3 regions of the Peribacillus simplex NBRC 15720 genome follow, and region 1 is predicted to be linked to each of the others. Evidence: riboswitches for the same ligand, from Rfam matches in the RefSeq annotation. Region 1 holds a riboswitch; each other region holds the start of a gene.
The links. Region 1 has a riboswitch for lysine ahead of BS1321_RS20160 (aspartate kinase). Riboswitches for the same ligand answer to the same signal wherever they lie in the genome.

Region 1 (4,293 bases):
AAAAACATGACCCAAAATATAATGTCATGCTAAAGGATGATAAGACGTATCCTTTCATCAAGCTGACTGCGGAACGCCACCCACGTTTAATCATTACCCGAAAGGTCAAAAAAGACAAAGGGAAATATTTCGGTCCTTATCCGAATGCTTTTGCAGCTAACGAAACGAAAAAATTGCTCGACCGCATCTATCCCCTAAGAAAATGCAATACTTTACCGGATCGCGTTTGTCTATACTATCACCTTGGCCAGTGCCTGGCCCCATGTGTATATGAAGTAGAGGAACAGGAATATAAAAAAATGGTGGATGATATCAACCGGTTCTTGAACGGCGGGCATACTGAAATAAAAAAAGAACTGACTGAAAAAATGCTGGAGGCATCAGAAGAGCTCGATTTCGAGAGGGCCAAGGAGTTCCGTGACAAGATTGCCCACATCGATATTACGATGGAGAAGCAAAAAATGATGACGACCGATTTCATCGACAGGGATGTATTTGGCTTTGCCTATGATAAAGGCTGGATGTGCGTTCAGGTATTTTTTGTCCGGCAGGGTAAATTAATAGAAAGGGATGTTTCACTTTTTCCGGTCTACGATGAACCCGAACAGGAACTTCTTACATTCCTCGGTCAGTTTTACGAGATTACGAACCACTTTAAACCAAAGGAAATCTTGCTGCCTGAATCAGTGGATGCCGAAATGGCCGAAGGGCTGCTTGGTGTCAAAACGATTCACCCGAAACGGGGAGCGAAAAAAGACATGCTTAAATTGGCGAATAAAAATGCCTCCATCGCCCTTCAGGAAAAATTCTCTTTGATTGAAAGGGATGAAGAAAGAACGATCAATGCGGTGGAAAACCTCGGGAACCAACTGGGTATCTACACCCCGCATCGAATTGAAGCTTTCGATAACTCCAATATCCAGGGAAGTGACCCTGTTTCCGCTTTAGTCGTGTTCATTGATGGGAAGCCGGAAAAAAGGGAGTACCGTAAATATAAGATCAAGACGGTCCAGGGGCCTGATGATTATGGATCGATGCGTGAAGTGGTCAGAAGAAGGTATTCACGAGTATTGAAAGAAGGGCTGCCGCTTCCGGACTTAATCATCATTGATGGCGGAAAGGGACATGTGGAAGCCGTTCGGGATATTCTGGAAAATGAATTGGGCCTTGATATACCACTTTCAGGCCTCATTAAGGATGAAAAGCATAGGACATCGCAATTGATGATCGGAAATCCTCTTGAACTCGTACCTCTTGATTCACGGAGCCAGGAATTTTACCTATTGCAAAGAATTCAGGATGAAGTGCATCGGTTCGCGATTACGTTTCATCGCCAGCTACGCGGGAAAAATGCAGTTCACTCCCAGCTTGATGATATTCCAGGAGTCGGGGAAAAACGAAGGAAGCAATTATTAAGGCATTTTGGATCATTGAAGAAAATCAAAGAGGCAACGGCCGAAGAAATCATGGAAGCTGGCATGCCAAAAGGGGTAGCCGAGGGAATCGTTAGAAAATTACAAGAATAATCTTGCTACCGATAAATCTCTATGCTATGATTAAAAGGAATTTTTAACTAGACAACTTAAAAGTGCTGATAGAGGTGCGGAATTCAAGAGTAAAAACCTGGAGAAGTATGAGCTTCCATGAAAGGTTTTGAAAGGGGATGACGCCGAAGGAAGACAAGACTCATACCTTGTTTTCCTGGTCCGACATTTAATAAATGGCGGATTGTCAGGGTTTATACCCTGGAGAGCTATCTCACTGTGTTTACAGTATTAGATATGTGATCACAGCAATGAGATATTTCTCATTGCTTTTTTTATTGCCTAAAAACTAGAGAGGGTGCATGAGGATGGCATTAATCGTTCAAAAATTCGGCGGAACATCCGTCGGTAGCGTAGAAAAAATCAAAAATGTTGCCAATCGGGTAATCGAGGAAGCGGAGAATGGAAATGAGGTAGTCGTAGTTGTTTCAGCTATGGGGAAAACAACGGACCAATTGGTTTCCATGGCCCGGGATATTTCCGGAACCCCGAGCAAGAGGGAAATGGATATGCTATTGACTACTGGGGAACAGGTAACGATTTCCCTGTTAACGATGGCATTGATTGAAGAAGGATATGAAGCTATTTCGTATACTGGCTGGCAGGCTGGCATGCAAACGGAATCCGTTCATGGGAATGCCCGGATTTTAAACATTGATGCTTCAAGGATCCAAGCTCAGCTTCAGGAGAAGAAAATAGTGGTCGTAGCCGGTTTCCAGGGGAACGATATAAATGGGGAAATCACTACCTTAGGGCGAGGTGGTTCCGATACGACGGCGGTTGCCATCGCTGCAGCGCTGAATGCGGATAGATGTGATATATATACCGATGTAACGGGTGTTTTCACAACGGATCCACGCTACATAAAAGGCGCGCGAAAACTCCAATCCATTTCTTACGATGAAATGCTGGAACTTGCCAACCTGGGGGCGGGCGTCCTTCATCCAAGGGCTGTCGAATATGCAAAAAATTATCAAATTCCGCTTGAAGTCCGTTCAAGCATGGAGAGAGAATCAGGAACGATCATTGAGGAGGAAGCAACTATGGAAGAAAACTTAATTGTACGAGGCATTGCTTTTGAAGACAGTATTACGAGGGTCACAATATATGGTTTGCCCCAATCACTTGGTGCACTATCCACAATTTTCACGACACTTGCGAAAAACCGGATTAATGTAGACATCATCATTCAAAGCATGACTGCCGAGGATACGACCAATCTATCTTTTTCCACAAAAAGTGAAGATACAGAAGCGGCCTTGATCGTGCTGGAAAATAATAAAGAACAATTGGGATTCGATCGAGTCGAAACGGAGAGTGGGTTGGCCAAAGTGTCGATCGTCGGTTCTGGTATGGTATCTAACCCAGGAGTGGCTGCCGAGATGTTTGAAGTGATGGCCAATACAGGAATCCAGGTGAAAATGGTCAGCACATCGGAAATTAAAGTTTCGACTGTCGTCAATGAAAAGGAAATGGTGAAGGCGGTTGAATCTCTTCATGAAGCATTTAAACTTGGTCAGCATGCAAATGTGCTAGCTTAAGTGTAAGGAGTCCAATAAAAAACAGACTTCCGGTAAAAAGGGTAAGTCTGTTTTAAGGGCATATTAGATTGGATCTCTGGGATCCCATTGGATGGTGAATATCACTTTTTTTGCGCGGCGTTTGATTTCTTCCGTTGATTCGCTGAGGAATTTTTTTTGCAGTGTAAACTGCTCGGCAAGGAAACCGGCTTCAAGTTGGAAGTGACAATCAGGGTGTAAATCCAGGCGGCGGCTGATTATTTCGCCCGTCAGGGATAATTCCATTTCGTGTTTCGTATACTTCATGATTTCCAGATTGCCCCATCCAGCGCTTTGGAAAAATTCAATCACTTCCTGATCGCCATTCAATGGGAATTTTCTTGCTAATTGTTTACCTGCCCAATAGAGGATTTGATTAGAGTCTTTTCCGAGAATATCGTTCAATAGAACTTCTCTGATTAATTCGTATCCGAAAGCTGGCACTTGGAATTCTTCAGTTTGAATTTCTTCAGCTTGAATCTCTTCTTCTATCGCAGCAGCAATATTTTTTTTCATAGTTTATCGCCTCTTTCTGTAAATCTATTATAAACGTATTTCTTTTGCAAATTATACTGTTTTTTATTTATTTAAATAGTAATTGGAAAAAAATGAGAAATTATATCGGGATATTAATAGATTAATTAGTAATTTCTCCAAAATATCAACTTGACAAATAAAAAATAGACAATTTAATCCAATAAAATCTATTCTGAAAAAGAGATTTCTTGTATCCGTTTTCTTGACGCACATAGAAGTCAGGAGTAAAATGGACATGTCACATAATTGTAAAGGGAGTATAGGGGAGTTTTCTGACTCTATACTTTATTTTCACGCGGAGATAAAAGGTAGCCACCAGATTATCTTTGCATGATTTTTCACAAATTAAGGGGGGGCACTTAGTGGCAAAGAATCGTGAGTTTGGGAATCGCAGGCTTCATTCACTTCTAGGAGTAATTCCAATTGGTCTATTCCTAATTTTTCATTTATCGGTAAACTTTATGGCAACAAAAGGAGAAGAAACTTTTAATGGGGCAGTTCATTTAATTGAGTTTACGCCCGTAAAGATTTTGGTTGAATGGGTCGTCATCTATCTACCAATCCTTTTCCATGCTGTGTACGGAATTTATATTGCCTTTACAGCAAAAAACAATTTAGGGAGATTTGGATTCTTCCGTAACTGGATGTTCATG
Region 2 (4,293 bases), 2.0 Mb from region 1:
CGGTACCCCTATTTCTCCTTGCAGTGTCACAGCTTCGCTTGTTATACGAGATCTACGTCCCAACCAGCCTAATCATGTTTCTACAAGTAGGGGGCAAACTGTTTAGTTGACGGGGTCTATCCCCACGAGCAGGTACGTTTTGCCCCGGCTACCGTTATAATAAAACCATATAAAAAATGGTCAACCAGAAATATTTTCTGGCTGACCTTATAATACGAAAGGGGCAGGTTAGTTGCACAAGGATTATTTATTATCGTTGAAGAATATATACTCCTAAATAGTACAGGTTGAGGAGAGATATAGGTGGATAAAGGCAAATTAGAGTTAATAAAAGTTGTGAGTTTAGCTGTAATTGCAATTAGTTAAGCAATAATAGCTTGGAGTATGGGTAAAGTTGTTAATTACTTGTATGACTTAGTTATGTTATCAGGAAATGGCTAATTCTTTTCTTTCCTGTTAGGCCTTTTTAATGTGAAAAGACTTTTAATGAGGTCTCGCCACATAGCCATCAAGTTAAAATTCTATAAATCCCTCTTGGGCTCATTAGAAAAACACATAAATCTTTTTTTCGTTTGGGGTCGACTTGTTTTCTTAGCTTGATGGGCATGGGTTACCGACACCATTACGAGGAAAACATACTATAAGCAAATTTTGACATAAATATCCCCAACCATACTTGAAATTTTCCCTTCATACGGCTCTCCAGTATCTTCAATCCGTGACTGATTGCGTTAATTTCCCTGAATGGATTTGATTATGACATTTTCGGTACAAGTGTTTCCATTGTCGCGCCGCCATTATCTATACCATCTTGGTTTTTCTTTTTGCTCTTATCATTCTAAATCTTTAAGTGCTCAAATATAGTGCATTTCTACTTTGTTTGAGAACCGTATATCTCGCATGAATCCGCGAGGAGGCTTTGAACTAATTCATTTCTTCCGTTCGTGTGTCCGTTATCCGGTATAGTTCAATAATAGAGAAAGGGCTTTTTAGAACAAAGTAATTAAGTGATAAGTAAAAAAAGTGGATATAAATTATTGAAAATAAAAGTTTTTAGAGCTCATCTAATTTGTTTCTCTTTATATTAACTATTAGCGCAATAACCGCGTTCTTGTTGACAAAAAGGCTTTTTTTTAGAAGTGCTTGTCTATGCGATTGTTTTATAAGAAAAGTGGATTTACAACTAAACAAGAGCCCTATTTCAATGAATTAGTGGAAGGGTTTGAAGGACAAAAAGAAATTAATGAGTTAAAGGAAAACGCGGTGAATTAAAGGTCAGGCTATATAATTAATGTTGGTTCAGTTGACGCAATAATATCTTTAACTTTATTATCTCTAGCTATTTCTACTAGCTTTAATTCCTGAGTCGTGATCGATTAGAAAGCAGTGCACTTCTTTCGGAGTTGCACTGCTTTTTAAAATTTCTCCAGTTTATATGATTATTAATTAGGAAATCTGTATCCCAAGACTCGCTAAATGAATCATTAGTTTATTTATCTAACAAAATTGCTTCTACGTTACTAGGGGGTAGAGCTATTTGTAGTGCTCTTTTTTCTTCATAGTTTAAAGGGACCAATGGTAAGCGGACACCTCCAACATTTAACCCCCGCATATTTAATGCTGATTTTACCGGTGCTGGGCTTGGTGCAGCAAATAATGCTTTCATAATTGGAAGAAGGGTACGATGTGTAGTAGCGGCACCATGGACATCACCATTTTTAAAGCTATTGATCATTTCTTGCATTTCATTACCAATTATGTGTGAAGAAACCGAAACAATGCCTGTTCCGCCGATGGCTAAAACCGGTAATGTTAACCCGTCATCGCCGCTGTACAGTGTAAAATCACTAGTTGTTTTGCTTATGATTTGTGCCATGGCATCTAAGTCACCACTTGCTTCTTTTACTGCCACAATATTGTTAATTTTTGAGAGACTAACAATCGTCTCTACTGACATGTTTACAACACTCCGTCCTGGGATATTATAAAGCATTACCGGTAATGATGTTGAATGGGCAATAGCATTAAAGTGCTGAAATAATCCTTCTTGAGACGGCTTGTTATAGTAGGGGGTAACGAGCATAATTCCGTCGACTCCTGCTGCCTCTGCTTGCCTTGTTAAGCTGATAGAAGCTTTCGTGTTATTTGAGCCAGTTCCAGCTATGACTGGAACTCTTCCATCAACAATTTCTACAACAATTTTGAATAAATCTACTTTTTCTTCTGCAGTTAATGTTGGAGACTCTCCAGTTGTACCAGCTATAACTAAACCATCAGAACCATTAGCAATTAAATAATTTACTAAAGTTCGCGTAGCATTAAAATCAACCTCATTATTATGATTAAATGGGGTAACCATTGCGGTTAAAACTTGGCCAAAATTCATAACTTCACACCCTTTTGTATAATTTTTTTAAAAAATTCAGAGGTGGTTAGGGCCTTTCAGGAGTAAACGCAAAAAAGCAACAACGAGGATTCGCTGCTGCAGTAGAAACAATATTTATCAAAAAAATGTTTCCGCGCGTAAGATAGCCCTCCATATAGTTTCCTATATGACAGTCCTGTATTTATTCAATAGCAGAACCAGCTTCAAGAACATGAGATTCTTTCCGCTTCGGCAAATTCCCCTTTCCACAATAGTCATAGGATCTCATTCTCCTCAAAATGTGTACTAATGGTCTTTGCTCCTCTATCCTCACTTCAAAAAGTATGAAGTAAGAAAATATTTAATTGACTGTAATATAACAGGGAATCCTTTTTATTGCAAGGCAAATTTTGAAGTTTTTTTTAAGAATACATGGATAATCGATGGAAATGGCTACAGTATTGGGTTGGATTCATCTTTTTTAGTTATTATGTAAACTCAATATAATAGTTTTATAAAACAAATTGTATGAAAAGTTTCACCCTTTTATAGTCAGTATTTACAATTGATATATCTTATAGAAGGGAATTAGTATTTACCTTATGAACACCTAGAATAATAATCAAGGAGGGGGAGGATAACATGACTAATGCAAAACTAACAAAGGAAAGAAAAGATATGAAAATTCGTGATGTTTGGGAAGCAAGAAATCGAATCGCTTAAATTGTAAGTAGAACTCCATTGATTCAATCTACTATACTATCAGAAAAAACTGGCCGTCCTGTTTTTTTAAAGCTTGAAAATGTTCATGAGGTTGGAGCATTTAAAGTAAGGGGAGCCGCCAATAAGATACTCAGCTTGAGTGAAAAGAAAAAAACGTGGGGTTGCAACTTTTTCAACTGGAACCATGGTATTGCTGTAGCATATGTGGCAAAAAAAATAGGGATTGATGCTGTTGTATGCATTTCAAATCGAGTACCAAAAGCAAAAATAGATTCATTAAAAAGACTGGGAGCTCAAATTGAGATAGTTGGTGATAGCCAAGATGCCGCAGGAGAGCGTTGCTATGAGCTGGAAAGAGGGAAAGGATTAACGGTGATTCAATTTGATGATCCTCACGTCATGGCTGGACAAGGGACAATTGGCTTGGAATTGTTAGAGGATCTTCCTAATCTAACAGATGTAATTGTTCCCCTTTCAGGTGGTGGGCTTCTCTCCGGAATTGGCTTGGCATTAAAGTGGATTGATCGGTACTTTCCAGAATCTCTAACGGTATTTAAGAAGTGGGAGGGAAAAACCGTTCAAAATGCCGTTGGCCCCTTACAGTAACTATGCGATAATTGCCTTTTTACTGATGGTGCTGGTTGGTATTTGGTTCAATCCCAGTACCCGGATTTCCTTGGTTGTCGGGATCGTTTTCCTAGCCTTGGTCGCAGCAAGTTATTACATACTGAAAATGGATAAACGAACACCATTGGATGTTAAATCCGATGATGATATTTCCAGTTAAGAAGCCTCGTGCCATTTCAATAAAAAGATGAGTGATACGAGTTATTCTATTATAAGGATTTAGGGACATCATCTTGTTTAAGGAAATTTAATCTACGTTCATTACTCTAGCTATGCCGAGTGTGTTTCACATTAGTTAAATATAATAGACACTAATTAAAGTTGTGCATAAATTGTGGACAAAACAAAGAGAGATAAAGAGAGATCTTCATCCCTCAGGTATTTTCCCCAACTTGTGCATGGCTTTTTTTTGAGGAAGAAAAGAACAGTTATTGTAGAAAAATGCTCAATAAAGGTATGGAGTATTAACTAACTGATTCATGACTTCTATGTAAATGTTGTTGGGATATAATTTGTAAAATATGAACGGTTTATTTTGCGCATATAAGCTCTTAAAGATTTTTAAGTATAATGTTGAA
Region 3 (4,293 bases), 1.2 Mb from region 1:
ATGACAAATATTAAAGAAATTGCTCAATGTGCTGGTGTATCTGTCTCAACAGTGTCTCGTGTATTGAATGATCATCCTTATGTAAGCCCCGATAAAAGAAAGAGCGTTTTAGAAGCCATCGATCGTTTGAATTATTCGAGAAACATCAACGCCATTCATCTTTCAAAAGGCAAAACTAATCTTATCGGCATCATCATCCCCTTCAACAATCACCCATATTACGGGGCAATCGTTAACGGAATCACTAAACAGGCAAATGCAATTGGCTGTCATATAGTCATCTTTCAAACCAATTATGACAGAGAGAAAGAAATCCAGGCTTTGAATATGCTGCAAATGAAGCAGCTCGATGGCATTATCGTTTGTTCAAGGATTTCGGAAATAAAAATCTTTTTGGATTATCAAAAATACGGACCGATCATCTTATGTGAAGATACAGCCCAGGCTGAATTCTCATCCATCAGCATTGATCATTATGCAGCTTTCTCCTGTGCACTTGAGTACGTGATTGCAAAAGGATATAAGAAAATTGGATACAGCCTTGGCCGTAAAAAGAGCAGAAATAGTTCTCATCGTACAAAGGCCTTTAACGATATCATGAATAAACATCAACTGATAAACAATAAAGAATGGCTGTTTGAAGGCAGTTACCACATTAAAGACGGTGAACAATTGTTTCAGGAATGGAATTCAATGTCAGATAAACCTGAAGCCATAATCATCACGAACGATGACACGGCGGCAGGCTTCATTCTTACCGCTAAGAAATCGGGTATAAGGGTACCGGAAGATGTGGCCATTCTCGGCTTCAATAATGATAGCCTTAGTGAAATGCTCGACATCACGACCATTTCCTTACCGCTGGAATGGATCGGGAAAATGGCAGTGGACTTATTTGAGAATCCTGAAGTGGTCAAACATGTAAAACTAGAATACGCTCTAATTAAAAGGAGGACCGTCTAGTTATCAGGATGCTTTATTTTAGTATATCGACATTTGAATTCTTCATTACTGCCATCATTCAATAACTAGGAAAAAATAACCACACAAAATAATCATTGCGATATCCTAGAAGTTATTTTATAATTTTGATATAGTAAAGTTTACTCAGTTACTAGCAATCTACTAGCGATTGCATGAATTTCATGAGTACAATCGTCCGACGTCATTTACAAGCTGGCGCAACGATTTTAGAAAATTGAATACTTCCTCATTTACCGATGAGTTAGAGGCTGCAGCTTATAAAAGTAAAACGGACGAGATTCTGGAAAATTAAAGACTCCGTTTGAAAGGATAAGTTGCCGAAGTTAGGGTATATTCCATGTATATTCTTGCTGGCGGTGTTACCGAACAGGAACACCACTGTCACGTTTTTTCAAAAAGCGTGGGGAGCTATCTTCGGAAGGATAAACGGGTTTATTATAAACAGCCGTCGATCTTTTTCGACTGCTGTTTTTTTATTTTTCGTTCCCTTCCAATAAAAAGGAGTGTAACATCAATTGTCAAATTCACAATCAGCATCAAGCCCTACTGAACTTAAAAGGAGCCTGAAAGCGCGTCATTTAATGATGATTTCATTAGGTGGAACGATTGGAACAGGTTTATTTTTAGCAAGTGGCGGTGCCATTCATTCAGCCGGTCCCGGCGGTGCCTTGGTGGCATACGCGATCATCGGCATCATGGTTTATTACTTAATGACAAGTCTTGCAGAAATGGCAGCGTTCATGCCAGTGGCCGGTTCGTTCCGGGTCTATGCATCCAAATTCGTCGATCCGTCTTTCGGTTTTGCGATTGGTTGGAACTACTGGTATAACTGGGCAATCACCATTGCCGCTGAATTAGCAGCCGTTGTCTTAATTATGAAGTTCTGGTTCCCGGATAGCCCTTCATTTATCTGGAGTGCCATTGCGTTAATCACTATGTTTCTTATCAATTACATGTCAGTTAAAGGTTTCGGGGAAACAGAATTCTGGTTTGCCATGATCAAAGTCGTGACAGTCGTCATTTTCTTGATCACGGGTGTTCTGATCATTCTCGGAATCATGGGTGGGAATGACCCAATTGGTTTTTCCAATTTCACAATGGGCGAAGGTCCCTTTAACGGAGGGTTCTTCACGATTCTAGGCGTATTCATGGCTGCCGGCTTTTCATTCCAAGGAACGGAATTGCTTGGAGTGACTGCTGGTGAAAGTGAAGATCCAGAAAAAAATATCCCTAAAGCGATCAGATCCGTTTTCTGGCGCATCCTCTTGTTCTATATTCTTGCAATTTTCGTTATTGGAATGATCATTCCGTTTACGGATTCACGTTTATTGAGTCAAGATGTTGCCGTAAGTCCATTCACGCTTGTATTTGAACGTGCTGGCCTTGCATTTGCTGCATCCATCATGAACGCGATAATTTTATCGTCCGTACTCTCTGCCGGTAACTCTGGCATGTACGCTTCAACCCGTATGCTATGGGACTTGGCACGGGATGGGAAAGCACCGAAATTCCTTGGCAAGTTAGATAAAAGAGGAGTACCCGTAAATGCACTTATCGTGACTTCTTTAGTTGGCTGCGTTGCATTCTTAGCTTCGTTTTTCGGGGATGGCGTCGTTTATATCTGGTTATTGAATGCTTCAGGCATGGCGGGGTTCGTCACCTGGGTCGGAATTGCGATTGCCCATTATCGGTTCCGCAAAGCCTACGCAGCTCAAGGCCTTGATATGAATGCTTTACCATACCGAGCAAAAGGCTTCCCATTCGGGCCTATATTCGCACTTGTCCTTTGTATTATCATTATCATCGGACAAGGGTACCAAGCTTTCAGCAGCGATGGGATCGACTGGAATTCAATGTTTGTTTCCTACATTGGCTTGATTCTATTTTTCGTCCTATGGTTCGGCTATAAAATTAAGCATAAAACGAAAATCATTCCCCTTGAGGAATGTGACCTCAAATCAAAATAATAAGCAAAGGACCTGTTCTTCTCTAATCGGAGAAGAACAGGTCCTTTTTTTCATTTCAAATGATAAACACGGCATTCATATGGACGCAGGGGTTTGCTGGAGATTCCTTCTTCCTCCTGATCATAATTGCCGATCAGCCTTGTGGCAGAATAAGCATGCAGCTCCTCAGGCAAAGTAAAGGAGGCCTGCTCTTCTTTAAAGTTGCATAGTACCAACAGCTTTTCTTCTTCAAACGATCTCGTATAGGCAAATATTCGTTCATCATCTGGCCAAAGCAGTTCAAAACGGCCGTAAACGACGATTTCATGTTTCTTGCGTAATTGGATAAGCTTTTTATAAAAATGAAAAATGGAATTCGGATCATTGTAGGCCTTTTCTGCATTAATCTCGGGAAAATTGGGATTAACCTTAATCCAAGGAGTCCCATTCGTGAATCCTGCGTTCCGGGAGTCATTCCACTGAATCGGTGTCCTCGCATTATCCCTGCTGCGGGCGTGAATGGCTGACATCATCCGCTCTTTTGACCAGCCATGTGAATTGACGAATTCGTCATATGAATTCAATGTTTCGATATCCCGGTATTCATCAATGCTCTCAAATGCAACATTGGTCATGCCCAGCTCTTCCCCTTGATATATATAGGGTGTCCCTTGAAGCAAATGAAGGCAAGCCGCAAGCATCTTTGCGCTTTCAATACGATACTTTCCATCATTACCAAACCTTGAGACAACCCGGGGCTGATCATGGTTGTTCCAGTATAAACTGTTCCAGCCATCCCCCTCCAAACCAGTCTGCCATTTGGAGAGTATTCGCTTTAAATCGGTTAGCTTCCATTTATCGTTACTCCATTTACCTTCCGGTCCGCTCCCCAGATCCATATGTTCGAATTGAAAGACCATATGTAGCTCACCACGATCTTTACCTGTGAACAATTGCGCTTCCTCCGGTGTAACGCCTGGCATCTCCCCAACCGTAATCACGTCATATCTAGAAAGTGCCCGTTGATTGATTTCCTGTAAAAACTCATGTATGCGTGGCCCATTCAGGAAAAAGGGGCTTCCATCACCATACAGCTTTTCATGATGAACGGCTCCATCTGAATAGCTTTGATCTTTTGAAAGGAAGTTGATGACATCCATCCGGAAGCCATCGACACCCTTATCCAGCCACCAAGTCATGATGTTGTAGATTTCTTCACGGAGCTTAGGGTTCTCCCAGTTTAAATCCGGTTGTTTCCTGCTGAATAAATGTAAATAATATTCATCGGTTCCTTCATCATATTCCCATGCTGAACCTTTAAAAATGGACTCCCAATTATTTGGTTCTTTCCCATTCCTGCCAG

Region 2: it holds a riboswitch for lysine, as region 1 does, so the genes downstream of both, dapA (4-hydroxy-tetrahydrodipicolinate synthase) here and BS1321_RS20160 (aspartate kinase) in region 1, are expected to answer to the same signal.
Region 3: it holds a riboswitch for lysine, as region 1 does, so the genes downstream of both, BS1321_RS14250 (amino acid permease) here and BS1321_RS20160 (aspartate kinase) in region 1, are expected to answer to the same signal.

Annotation. Positions count from the first base shown of each region.
Region 1 is NZ_CP017704.1:4,176,264-4,180,556, forward strand. It holds gene uvrC (excinuclease ABC subunit UvrC) at 1-1,526, shown strand, start outside; lysine riboswitch at 1,588-1,764, shown strand; gene BS1321_RS20160 (aspartate kinase) at 1,853-3,085, shown strand; gene BS1321_RS20165 (YslB family protein) at 3,149-3,619, opposite strand; gene BS1321_RS20170 (succinate dehydrogenase cytochrome b558 subunit) at 4,003-4,293, shown strand, end outside.
Region 2 is NZ_CP017704.1:573,662-577,954, reverse strand. It holds gene BS1321_RS28470 (hypothetical protein) at 1,150-1,272, shown strand; gene dapA (4-hydroxy-tetrahydrodipicolinate synthase) at 1,490-2,386, opposite strand; lysine riboswitch at 2,522-2,700, opposite strand; gene BS1321_RS02590 (threonine ammonia-lyase) at 3,107-3,694, shown strand; partial or broken gene BS1321_RS02585 (amino acid permease) at 3,654-3,875, shown strand.
Region 3 is NZ_CP017704.1:2,985,922-2,990,214, reverse strand. It holds gene BS1321_RS14255 (LacI family DNA-binding transcriptional regulator) at 1-963, shown strand; lysine riboswitch at 1,219-1,403, shown strand; gene BS1321_RS14250 (amino acid permease) at 1,500-2,951, shown strand; gene BS1321_RS14245 (glycoside hydrolase family 13 protein) at 3,002-4,293, opposite strand, start outside.